DNA from 2 places in the Streptomyces sp. NPDC034084 genome. Region 1 is predicted to be linked to the other one. Evidence: predicted binding sites of a transcription regulator. Region 1 holds the regulator's gene; the other holds the start of a gene.
What was found. The regulator HspR, encoded in region 1, represses chaperone genes until heat shock. The targets are predictions, from matches to a motif close to TTGAGNNNNNNNNNCTCAA.

Region 1 (5,792 bases):
AGACGGAGAAGTTCCTCAAGGACAACGAGGACAAGGTCCCCGGCGACGTCAAGACCGAGGTCGAGGCCGCTCTCGCCGAGCTGAAGGAGAAGCTCAAGGGCGAGGACACCGCCGAGATCCGCACCGCCACCGAGAAGGTCGCGGCCGTCTCGCAGAAGCTCGGCCAGGCGCTCTACGCCGACGCCCAGGCCGCCCAGGCCGCCGGCGGCGACGCGGGCCAGGCCCAGGCGCAGGACGACGACGTCGTCGACGCCGAGATCGTCGACGAGGACAAGCCGAAGGGTGGCCAGGCGTGACCGAGGAGACCCCGGGCTTCGAGGAGAAGCCCGACGTCCCCTCCGGCGCCACCCCTGACGACGCCGCCGAGGCCGTCGAGCCCTCCGAGGAGGACGCGACGGCCCCGGCCGGGGACGCAAGCAGCCAGAAGCCGGCCGAGGCCGCGGGCCTCACCGCCCAGCTGGACCAGGTGCGCTCCGCGCTCGACGAGCGCACCGCGGACCTCCAGCGGCTCCAGGCCGAGTACCAGAACTACCGCCGCCGCGTGGAGCGGGACCGGGTCACGGTCAAGGAGGTCGCCGTCGCGAGCCTCCTGTCCGAGCTCCTTCCCGTACTCGACGACGTCGGCAGGGCCCGGGACCACGGCGAGCTCGTGGGCGGGTTCAAGTCGGTGGCCGAATCGCTGGAGACCGTCGTCGCCAAGATGGGTCTGCAGCAGTTCGGCAAGGAGGGCGAGCCCTTCGACCCGACGATCCACGAGGCCCTCATGCACTCGTACGCGCCGGACGTCACCGAGACGACCTGCGTGGCGATCCTGCAGCCCGGGTACCGGATCGGCGAGCGGACCATCAGGCCCGCCCGCGTGGCCGTCGCCGAGCCCCAGCCCGGGGCGCAGGCGAAGGCGGAGGAGTCGGAAGACGCCGACAAGTCCGAGAAGGACAGCGAGTAACAGCCGTACCCGCACGCGGGAGGAGGGACGTCGATGAGCACGAAGGACTTCGTCGAGAAGGACTACTACAAGGTTCTCGGCGTCCCCAAGGACGCCACCGAGGCCGAGATCAAGAAGGCGTACCGGAAGCTCGCCCGCGAGAACCATCCGGACGCCAACAAGGGCGACACGAGCGCCGAGGCGCGCTTCAAGGAGATCTCCGAGGCGAACGACATCCTCGGTGACCCCAAGAAGCGCAAGGAGTACGACGACGCGCGCGCCCTCTTCGGGAACGGCGGCTTCCGGGCCGGCGGCCCGGGCGCCGGCGGCTCCTTCAACTTCGACCTGGGCGACCTCTTCGGAGGCGCCCAGGGCGGGGCGGGTGGCGGCTTCGGGGGCGGCGGGATCGGGGACGTCTTCGGCGGCCTGTTCAACCGAGGCGGGGGCGCGGGTGCCCGCACCCAGCCGCGGCGCGGCCAGGACATCGAGTCCGAGGTGACGCTCAGCTTCACCGAGGCCATCGAGGGCGCGACCGTGCCGCTGCGGATGTCCAGTCAGCAGCCGTGCACGGCGTGTTCGGGCACCGGTGACAAGAACGGCACGCCCCGGGTGTGCCCGACCTGCGTCGGCACCGGCCAGGTCTCGCGCGGCAGCGGCGGCGGCTTCTCGCTCACCGACCCGTGCGTGGACTGCAAGGGCCGGGGCCTCATCGCCGAGAACCCCTGCGAGGTCTGCAAGGGCAGCGGCCGGGCCAAGTCCTCCCGGACGATGCAGGTCCGCATCCCGGCGGGCGTCAGCGACAACCAGAAGATCCGTCTCCGCGGCAAGGGAGCGCCGGGCGAGCGCGGCGGGCAGAACGGCGACCTGTACGTCGTCGTGCACGTCGACGAGCACCCGGTCTTCGGCCGCAAGGACGCCAACCTCACCGTCACGGTGCCGGTCTCCTTCACGGAGGCGGCGCTCGGCGGCGAGATCAAGGTCCCGACCCTCGGGGGACCCCCGGTCACGCTCAAGCTGCCCGCGGGCACCCCGAACGGCCGGACCATGCGCGCCCGCGGCAAGGGCGCGCTCCGCAAGGACGGCACGCGCGGCGACCTCCTCGTGACGGTCGAGGTGGCGGTGCCGAAGGAGCTGGACGACAAGGCACGCGAGGCCCTGGAGACCTTCCGCGAGGCGACGGCCTCGGAGGATCCGCGGGCCGAGCTGTTCCAGGCCGCGAAGGGAGCTTGAGGAGATGGAAGGCCGTCGTCGTAACCCGTTCGAGCTGACCGACGAGTCGCCGGTGTACGTCATCTCGGTGGCGGCCCAGCTCTCGGGTCTGCACCCGCAGACCCTGCGGCAGTACGACCGCCTCGGCCTCGTCTCCCCGGACCGCACGGCCGGGCGGGGCCGCCGCTACTCGGCCCGTGACATCGAGCTGCTCCGCCAGGTGCAGCAGCTGTCGCAGGACGAGGGCATCAACCTCGCGGGAATCAAGCGGATCATCGAACTGGAGAACCAGGTCGCGGCGCTCCAGGCCCGTGTGGCGGAGCTGTCGGCGGCGGTCGAGGGCGCGGCGGCGACGCTGCGCCAGCGCGAGGCCCAGGTGCACGCCTCGTACCGCCGGGACCTGGTGCCGTACACCGACGTGCAGCAGGCGAGCGCCCTCGTGGTGTGGCGCCCGAAGCGCGGCGAGTAGCCCTCCGGGAAGTCGGAACGAGGCCCCCTCCTCACGGAGGGGGCCTCGTTCAGTTGTCCCGTTCGAGGATGCCCGACTGGGCGATCAGATAGCCGAGCTGCGCCCGGCTCCCGCTGCCGAGGGCGGCGGCGAGCTTGGCGATGTGTGCCCGGCAGGTCCGTACGTTCATCCCGAGCCGGCGGGCGATGGCCTCGTCGACGTGCCCTTCGACGAGGAGCCTGGCGATGGAGCGCTGGACGCCGCCGATGCCGTCGGTCTTGATGTCGTACGGGATCTCCTCCCGGATCGGCACCGCCAGCTGCCAGAACTGGTCGAAGACGCCGCCGAGGTAGGCGACCAGGCCGGGGTGGCGCAGCTCCAGGGCGACCTGGCGGTCGCTGCGGGCCGGGATGAAGGCGACTTCGCGGTCGACGATGATCAGCCGGTCGATGATCTCTTCGAGGGTGCGGACCTGGACCTCGGGGCCCACGTGCTCCAGGTAGGTCAGCGTGAGCTCGGTGTGGCGCGCGGTGTGCTGGTAGAGCGTGCGCATGCTGATGCCGCGTCCGAGCAGGGGGGAGACGCGGTCGAGGGCCTCGCTGAGGGCCTGGGCGGGGCGGCCGCCGCCCGGCTGGACGGTGAGGAGTTCACGGCGGCAGTTGGCCACGACGCGGTCGAGGGTCGAGTTGATGCGGTCGATGCCCTCGAGCACGGTGATGGCGTGTGTGGTGGGGGAGTCGTGGGCGCTGATGGCCATGAACGGCTCGAAAGCGTCGGACAGGGCGACGGTGCGCCGCCGGCGGTCGAGTATCTCCCGTTCGATCGGCTGGAGCAGTTGGGCGAGCGCCGCGGACGGGGGAACCGGGCGGAGCCACTGCGCGTCGTCGGGGTCGGGGTGGAGCAGGGAGAGATCGAGGAGGCAGGGGGTCTCGACCGCCTCTGACCGGGGTATTCGACCAGTGCGCAGAGCGGCCGCGTACAGCTCGGAGCCCGCTTCGCAGAGTTCGGCATGCGAATGCGGGTGACCTGTTTCGTCCGCTTGTTTCCGCATATGTACACCCCCAGGCTCCTGCATCTCAGGAACATGATGCCTGGGTTTGGTGGTGCAGGCGCAGAGAGTAAGCCATCGTCTTACTCGCGGGGGTTGGAAAAGAGACGTTGCCTTCAAGTGAGGTTGCTCGGTGATGATGAAGAAGCTCATACGCGCGGCGGCCGGACTCGCCTTCATCGCGGCCGCCACAGTGGGCGCGGGAGTGGCCCTTGACCCGGGCTGGCACACGGGGACGGCGCAGGTGCAGGCCGCTCCGCTCGACCCGGGCTGGCACCTCGCCGGTCCCGCGCTCCTCGGTGACCCGGGCTGGAGCGTTGCCCCCACGCAGGATCCCGGCTGGAGCTAGACGGGCGCATGAACGTTCCCGATGACCCCAGGTTCCGCCGGGAGATGGCCTCGGCCTATCGCTCCGGCTGGCACTTCGTCGATCTCGCCACGGCCATCCCCCACCGTGGCGACTCGCTGAAGGTCACGCTCTTCGGAGAGCCGATCGTCGTCGCCCGCGAGCAGGACGAAGACGTCCGCGCGTACCGCTGTCTGCGCCGCCCCCGAGGCGCACCGCAGCCCATCCGCTGTGCCATCCGGTACGGCATGATCTTCGTCAACCTCGACCAGCGGGACCACCAGCTGATCGAGCCCGAGACCATCACCGCCACCCCCCGCAGTGCCTGAGCGATTCCCCCGTCGTTGTAGATCGCTCCGGCACTTCCCCCACACAGCGGCGCCATCGCGGACCTGAAACGCGATGGCGCCGCTGTGCTGTGCCCGCGCGCTTCCGCGGCGTCAGGCGCGGCCCATCGCCCGGGTGAGGGCGATCTCGATGACGACCCGGTCCGGGTTCGGGGCCGGCGTGCGGCCGTAGCGCTCGGCGTAGCGGGCCACGGCGTCCGCGACCGTCTCCGCCTCCGTACGGATGTGGGCGACGCCCTCCAGGGTGGCCCAGCGCCCCCTGTCGACCTGGCAGACGGCGACCCGCGCGCCCTCCGCGCCCGCCGCCAGGACGTTGGCGACCTTCCGGCTGTTCTTGTTGGTGATCACGCGCGCGTACCCGCCCTCGGGGTCGTACGTGACGCCGACCGCGACGACGTGCGGCGTGCCGTCCGGGCGCGGGGTGGTCAGGGTGCACATGTGGCGCTCGCGCCAGAAGCTCAGGTAGGTGTCCGGCGGGTTCCGCGGGTCAGTGGCCATGCCCGGAAACTACCCCGCGGAGAGCTCTGCCATGGACCTTGAGCGGATAGGACTCAACTTTGTGTACCCTGGAAGGGTCATAAAGGGAGAGGACCCACGACCGCCGAGAAGGAGCACCGCACGTGGACGCCGAACTGACCAACAGGAGCCGGGACGCGATCAACGCGGCCAGCAGCCGCGCCGTGTCCGAGGGTCACCCGGACCTGACCCCCGCACACCTGCTGCTCGCACTTCTCGGCGGTCAGGACAACGAGAACATCGTCGACCTGCTCGCCGCCGTCGAGGCCGACCAGGCAGCCGTGCGCTCCGCCGCGGAGCGGCTGCTCGCCGCCCAGCCGAGCGTCACCGGGTCCACGGTCGCGCCCCCGCAGCCCAACCGCGAGCTGCTCGCGGTGATCGCCGACGCCGACAAGCGCGCCAAGGAGCTCGGCGACGACTACCTCTCGACCGAGCACCTGCTCATCGGGATCGCCGCCAAGGGCGGCCAGGCCGGTGAGATCCTCGACCGGCAGGGCGCGAGCGCCAAGAGGCTGCTCGACGCCTTCGAGACGAACAGGGGAGGACGCCGGGTGACCACACCCGACCCGGAAGGGCAGTACAAGGCGCTGGAGAAGTTCGGCACCGACTTCACCGCCGCCGCGCGCGAGGGCAAGCTGGACCCGGTCATCGGCCGTGACCACGAGATCCGGCGCGTCGTCCAGGTGCTGTCCCGCCGCACCAAGAACAACCCGGTCCTCATCGGCGAGCCCGGCGTCGGCAAGACCGCCGTCGTCGAGGGCCTCGCCCAGCGGATCGTGAAGGGCGACGTCCCCGAGTCCCTCAAGAACAAGCGGCTCGTCTCGCTCGACCTCGGCGCGATGGTCGCCGGCGCGAAGTACCGCGGCGAGTTCGAGGAGCGCCTCAAGACCGTCCTCTCCGAGATCAAGGAGAGCGACGGCCAGATCATCACCTTCATCGACGAGCTGCACACG
Region 2 (5,792 bases), on a different contig from region 1:
CTTGGTGCCGGCGCGGCTGGTCCAGCTGCCGTCGTAGTGGACGACGAGCCGGTTGCGGACGCCCGCGAGGCCGCCGTTGACGACCACCTCGACGAGGACCTCGCCCGGCTGGGGATCCGCGGCCGGTGTACCGGGGTCCGCCGTGGGGCTCGGCACGGCGGGCGCGCTCGGGCCGGAGGGCGACCCGCCGGGCGCGGGCGGCGACCCCGGGCCGCAGCCGCTCACGCCGCCCGCCAGGACCCCCGCCAGCAGCAGGGCCCCGCACCACGTCCTCTTTCCCCGTACACCTCGCACCATGGATCGAGCATGCCCGCTCCCGGAGGCGGCGCGCAGCCGGAAGCCCCGGTTTTCCCCCGGTCGATCACCTACGGGGCCCCGGGGCGGTCAGCCCGCCGTCCGGACGATCCCGGTGAGCGGGCACCGGTAGCGCCAGCCCAGCGAGTCGTACAGGGCGAGGCCGTCCGTGGTCGCCGCGAGCACCCCGGTCCCGGCGCCCGCCTGAGCCGCGGCGGCCTCCAGGGTGCGCATGACGTTCGCGCCCAGGCCCCGACGCCGGTGAGCGGGGTCGGTCTCGATCTGGTCGGCGACGGCGGTGGGCCCGGTCGGCGCGATCTGGCCACGAGCGGCGAGGGTGCCGTCCGGGGCGAGGATCCGGACCCGGACGACACCGTCCTCGACCTCCGTGGTCCGGGCGTACCCCTCGGGCGGCGCGGGTCGGGCGCCGGGGTCCAGCCGCTTGACCATCATGAAGCCCGGATCGTCGGGGACGGTCCACCCCTCGGTGATCCACGGCGCCACCTCCTCCGGGCCGGCCATCACCTTGAGCCAGCTGTGCGGCGCGGTCAGCCGCGCGCAGAGCGCGCCGACGGACGCCGCGCCGGGCGCGGGCAGGACGTGCCGCACGACGTGCCGGGGCAGGCCGACGTCGATCCGGTAGCCCCAGGGCTCGGCGACGGCGGGTGGGGTGCCCCGGGAGACGGTCCAGCCCGCCACCCAGGCCGATGTAATGGCTGAGATGTCCATGTAGGCATTACATCGACTTCCGTCGGGCCGTACGAGGGTGATCGCTCAGAGCGAACGGGCGTCCGGGAACATCATCGGGCTCACAAGCATTGAGTGCGTATAGCTCAACTTGACTGCCGAAGGGGAGATCATGGCTTCTGAGTCCATGGCGTCCGTGCCGCTCACTCTGCCTGTGCTGCCGCTCGACGACGAGGTCGTGCTGCCCGGAATGGTGGTGCCGCTGGACCTGTCCGACAACGACGTACGGGCCGCCGTCGAGGCCGCCCAGGCCGCCCGCACCGGAACGGGAAAGCCCCGTGTGCTCCTCGTGCCGCGGGTCGACGGGACCTACGCCGGCACCGGCGTCCTGGGCATCGTCGAGCAGGTGGGACGCCTGTCCGACGGCGACCCCGGCGCGCTCATCCGCGGCCTCGGCCGCGTCCGCATCGGCGCCGGCACGACCGGCCCCGGCGCCGCCCTGTGGGTGGAGGGCGGCACCGTCGAGGAGACCCTGCCCGACCCGCTGCCCGGCGCCGTGACCGAACTGGTCAAGGAGTACAAGGCGCTGGCCACCAGCTGGCTCAAGAAGCGCGGCGCCTGGCAGGTCGTCGACCGCGTCCAGCAGATCGACGGCGTCGGCGCCCTCGCCGACAACGCCGGATACTCGCCCTTCCTCACCGTCGAGCAGAAGGTCGAACTCCTGGAGACCGCGGACCCGGTCGCCCGCCTCAAGCTCGCCACCGCCCAGCTCCGCGAGCACCTCGCCGAGCAGGAGGTCGCCGAGACCATCGCCAAGGACGTCCAGGAGGGCGTCGACAAGCAGCAGCGCGAGTTCCTGCTCCGCCGCCAGCTCGAAGCGGTCCGCAAGGAGCTCCGCGAGCTCAACGGCGAGGCCGAGGGCGACGAGTCCGACGACTACCGCGCCCGCGTGGAGGCCGCCGACCTGCCCGAGAAGGTGCGGGAGGCCGCCCTCAAGGAGGTCGAGAAGCTGGAGCGGTCCAGCGACCAGTCCCCCGAGGGCTCCTGGATCCGCACCTGGCTCGACACCGTCCTCGAACTGCCCTGGAACGAGCGGACCGAGGACCGGTACGACATCCGGGGCGCCCGCGCGGTCCTGGACGCCGAGCACGCCGGCCTCGACGACGTGAAGGAACGCATCACCGAATACCTCGCGGTGCGCAAGCGCCGCGCCGAGCGCGGTCTCGGCGTGGTCGGCGGCCGCCGCGGCGGAGCCGTCCTCGCCCTCGTCGGCCCGCCCGGCGTCGGCAAGACCTCGCTCGGCGAGTCCGTCGCCCACGCGATGGGCCGCGAGTTCGTCCGGGTCGCCCTCGGCGGCGTACGGGACGAGGCCGAGATCCGCGGCCACCGCCGGACGTACGTCGGCGCCCTGCCCGGCCGGATCGTCCGCGCCATCAAGGAGGCCGGGTCGATGAACCCGGTGGTCCTGCTCGACGAGATCGACAAGGTCGGCTCCGACTTCCGCGGCGACCCCGCGGCGGCGCTCCTCGAAGTCCTCGACCCCGCGCAGAACCACACCTTCCGCGACCACTACCTGGAGGTCGAACTCGACCTCTCCGACGTCGTCTTCCTGGCCACGGCCAACGTCCTCGAAGCCATCCCCGAGGCGCTCCTGGACCGCATGGAGCTGGTGCGCCTCGACGGCTACACGGAGGACGAGAAGATCGTCATCGCCCGTGACCACCTGCTCCCGCGCCAGCTGGAGCGGGCCGGCCTGGAGCCGGGCGAGGTCGTCCTGGAGGAGTCCGCGCTGCGCAGGCTCGCCGGCGAGTACACCCGCGAGGCCGGTGTCCGCACCCTGGAGCGGTCGATCGCCCGGCTGCTCCGCAAGGTCGCGGCCCAGCACGAACTGGGCGACCGGGAGCTGCCCCTCAGCGTCGGCCCCGACGACCTGCGGGAGCTCATCGGACGACCGCACCACGTGCCGGAGTCGGCCCAGGACCCGTCGGAGCGGCGGACGGCCGTGCCGGGCGTCGCCACCGGGCTCGCCGTGACCGGCGCGGGCGGTGACGTCCTCTTCGTGGAGGCCTCCCTCGCCGACGCGGAGACGGGCGCCGCCGGGCTGACCCTCACCGGTCAGCTGGGCGACGTGATGAAGGAGTCGGCGCAGATCGCGCTCTCCTTCCTGCGCTCCCACGGCGCGGAGCTGGAGCTGCCCGTCACCGGCCTCAAGGACCGGGGGGTGCACATCCACTTCCCGGCGGGCGCGGTGCCCAAGGACGGGCCGAGCGCGGGCGTCACCATGACGACCGCCCTGGCCTCCCTGCTGAGCGGCCGCCTCGTCCGTACGGACGTGGCCATGACCGGCGAGGTCTCCCTCACCGGCCGGGTGCTGCCGATCGGCGGCGTGAAGCAGAAGCTCCTCGCCGCGCACCGGGCGGGCATCACGACGGTCGTGATCCCCAAGCGGAACGAGGCCGACCTGGACGACGTCCCGGCCGAGATCCTGGAGAAGCTGGAGGTCCACCCGGTGACGGACGTCCGGCAGGTCCTGGAGATCGCCCTCGCCCCGGCGGTGGTGCCGGTGGACGTGGCCGCGTAACCCCCTCCGGCGAGCGGGGTGCCCCTTCCGGGGGGCACCCCGCCACGGCGCGCCCGGGAAGTCGGTACCGGGATGTCGGTCGGGGCTGTCATGCTCGTACGCATGAACGACGACGCCTTCTGGGCTCTCATCGACGAGTTGAGCCGCCGGTCCGGTGACCGGGACGCACGCCTCGAGTGGCTGCGGGCGGAGTTGGTACGGCTTCCGGCGGACGCGAGCGTGGACTTCCAGGTGCGGCTCGAGAGGGCGTGCGAGAGAGCCGACACGCGCGCGGTGTGGACGGCGGCGAACCGGATCGAGGGCGGCGGCTGCACGGACGACGGCTTCCACTACTTCACGCTCTGGCTGGTCGGCCAGGGACGGAAGGTGTACGAGTCGGTCCTCGCCGACCCGGACGTGCTGGCCGACGTGCCCGGCGTACGGACGCTCGTGGGCCGGCACCACGACGAGTGGCACGACGACGAGTGGCCCGAGTGGGAGGAGCTCGACTACGTCGCGCAGGACGCGTACGACGAGCTGACGGGCCAGGAGGACGACGACGGCGAGGAGTTCCTCGACGCCGTCGAGGAGGCGGCGGGGGAGTGGGACGAGGACGAGGAGCCCCGGGGATCCCGGCCGGAGGGTTCGGCCCTGCCCCGGCTCACCGCCCTCTTCCCGCTCGGCCCCTCCTCCTAGGAGGAGGGCGGGGCGCCCGCGAGGGCGGGCTGGGGAGAAGCCGGGCGACCCCCGGGGTGCCGCCGCCCCCGGGAGGCCGCCGCCGCGCGGAGGGGGCTCAGCCGTTCGCGAGCGCCTGGACCCGCGAGAGGTCGCCGTTGAAGTGGTTGTGGTCGCCGACCGTCGGGCCGGACGAGGTGTACTGCCAGATCGTGTAGTACGGCCAGCCGGCCGGGAGTTCCCCGACCTCGGAGGCGTACCGCGCGATCCAGAGCGGGTTGGTGGACGCGAAGGCCGAGGAGTTGCCGGTGCACTGCTTCCACCAGCTCGTGGCCGTGTAGATCACGGGGTCGCGGCCCGTCCGGTACCTGTACCGGTTCACGAAGTCCTGGATCCAGGCGACCATCCCCGACGCCGTCTTGCCGTAGCAGGTCGCGCCGTACGGGTTCCACTCGATGTCGAGCACGCCCGGCAGGGTCCTGCCGTCCTGGGACCAGCCGCCGCCGTTGTTGACGAAGTAGTCGGCCTGGGCGGCTCCGCTCGTCGTGTCCGGCGTGGCGAAGTGGTACGTGCCGCGGATCATGCCGACGTTGTAGGAGCCGGTGTACTGCTGCGTGAAGTACGTGTTCTTGTAGTACGTGCCTTCCGTCGCCTTGACGTAGGCCCACTTGACCCCGCTGTTCCACAGCGTGGACCAGGCCACGTTGCCGTTGTGGCTGGAGACGTCCACGCCTTCCGTCTGCACGGCCAGGGTGGAGGCGCCGCCGGGCCTGGCGCCCTGACCGTCGTGCGCGATCACGCCCATGCCCATGTAGGCGGAACCGCGCGCGGGGGTCGCCTGCCGGGCGCCGGGGTCCTCGGCCGCGGTGGCGGTGGCGGAGAGGCCGAGGGGGAGGAGGAGGGCCAGGGTCGCGAGGGCGGCGCCGGCGAGGGTCGTTCCGGATCTGTGCACACGCATTGCGTGCCTCCGAAAGGCTCGGTGGGGGAGCGGTGGCGGCAGGCCCCGTGAGAAGTTCTGGAATGAACATGTCATTCAGGGCTGCCGGTGAAGACGCTACGCACGTAGACCCGCACGGCGGAAGAGGGGCTGGTCGCCGCCGTTGGTCTACTCCTGCGAAATACTGAAGGAGCTGCGGCGATGGGCGCCGCCGGAAGAAACTTTCAGCGGCCGGAAAGCGCATGGGAGGTGCTGACGTGCACGGAAGCGGTACGGGAAGTGAGGGCCGGGCCACCGCCGGAGGTGGTGTGGACCAGGAATTCCTCGCGCTCGAACGGGAGCTGGCGGTCTTTCTGCGCCGCGCCCGCGCCCAGTCCGGCGAGATGGCCCGCGAGGTCCACCCCGAACTGGAGCCCGCCGCCTACGGCCTCTTCGTACGCCTCGACGACGCCGGACCCCAGCGGGCCACCGAACTCGCCGGCTACTTCGGTGTCGGCAAGGCCACCATGAGCCGGCAGCTCCGCGCCCTGGAGGACCTCGGGCTCGTCGCCCGCGACCCCGACCCCGCCGACGGCCGCGCCTCGCTCGTCCGGCTCACCGAGGAGGGCCGCAGTCGCTTCCGCAGCGTCCGTGACGCCC

Region 2: lon (endopeptidase La) is a predicted target of HspR. The motif match lies at 1,113-1,131, and genes of this name have one in related genera.

Annotation. Positions count from the first base shown of each region.
Region 1 is NZ_JBVISK010000005.1:454,702-460,493, forward strand. Features, by position in the region: gene dnaK (molecular chaperone DnaK) at 1-296, shown strand, start outside; gene grpE (nucleotide exchange factor GrpE) at 293-946, shown strand; gene dnaJ (molecular chaperone DnaJ) at 980-2,155, shown strand; gene ACZ51I_RS20635 (heat shock protein transcriptional repressor HspR) at 2,160-2,603, shown strand; gene ACZ51I_RS20640 (helix-turn-helix transcriptional regulator) at 2,653-3,633, opposite strand; gene ACZ51I_RS20645 (hypothetical protein) at 3,767-3,979, shown strand; gene ACZ51I_RS20650 (Rieske (2Fe-2S) protein) at 3,988-4,305, shown strand; gene ACZ51I_RS20655 (pyridoxamine 5'-phosphate oxidase family protein) at 4,417-4,821, opposite strand; gene clpB (ATP-dependent chaperone ClpB) at 4,944-5,792, shown strand, end outside.
Region 2 is NZ_JBVISK010000004.1:323,619-329,410, forward strand. Features, by position in the region: gene ACZ51I_RS16620 (hypothetical protein) at 1-297, opposite strand, end outside; gene ACZ51I_RS16625 (GNAT family N-acetyltransferase) at 385-1,023, opposite strand; gene lon (endopeptidase La) at 1,154-3,562, shown strand; gene ACZ51I_RS16635 (DUF4240 domain-containing protein) at 3,665-4,237, shown strand; gene ACZ51I_RS16640 (lysozyme) at 4,335-5,174, opposite strand; gene ACZ51I_RS16645 (MarR family winged helix-turn-helix transcriptional regulator) at 5,396-5,792, shown strand, end outside.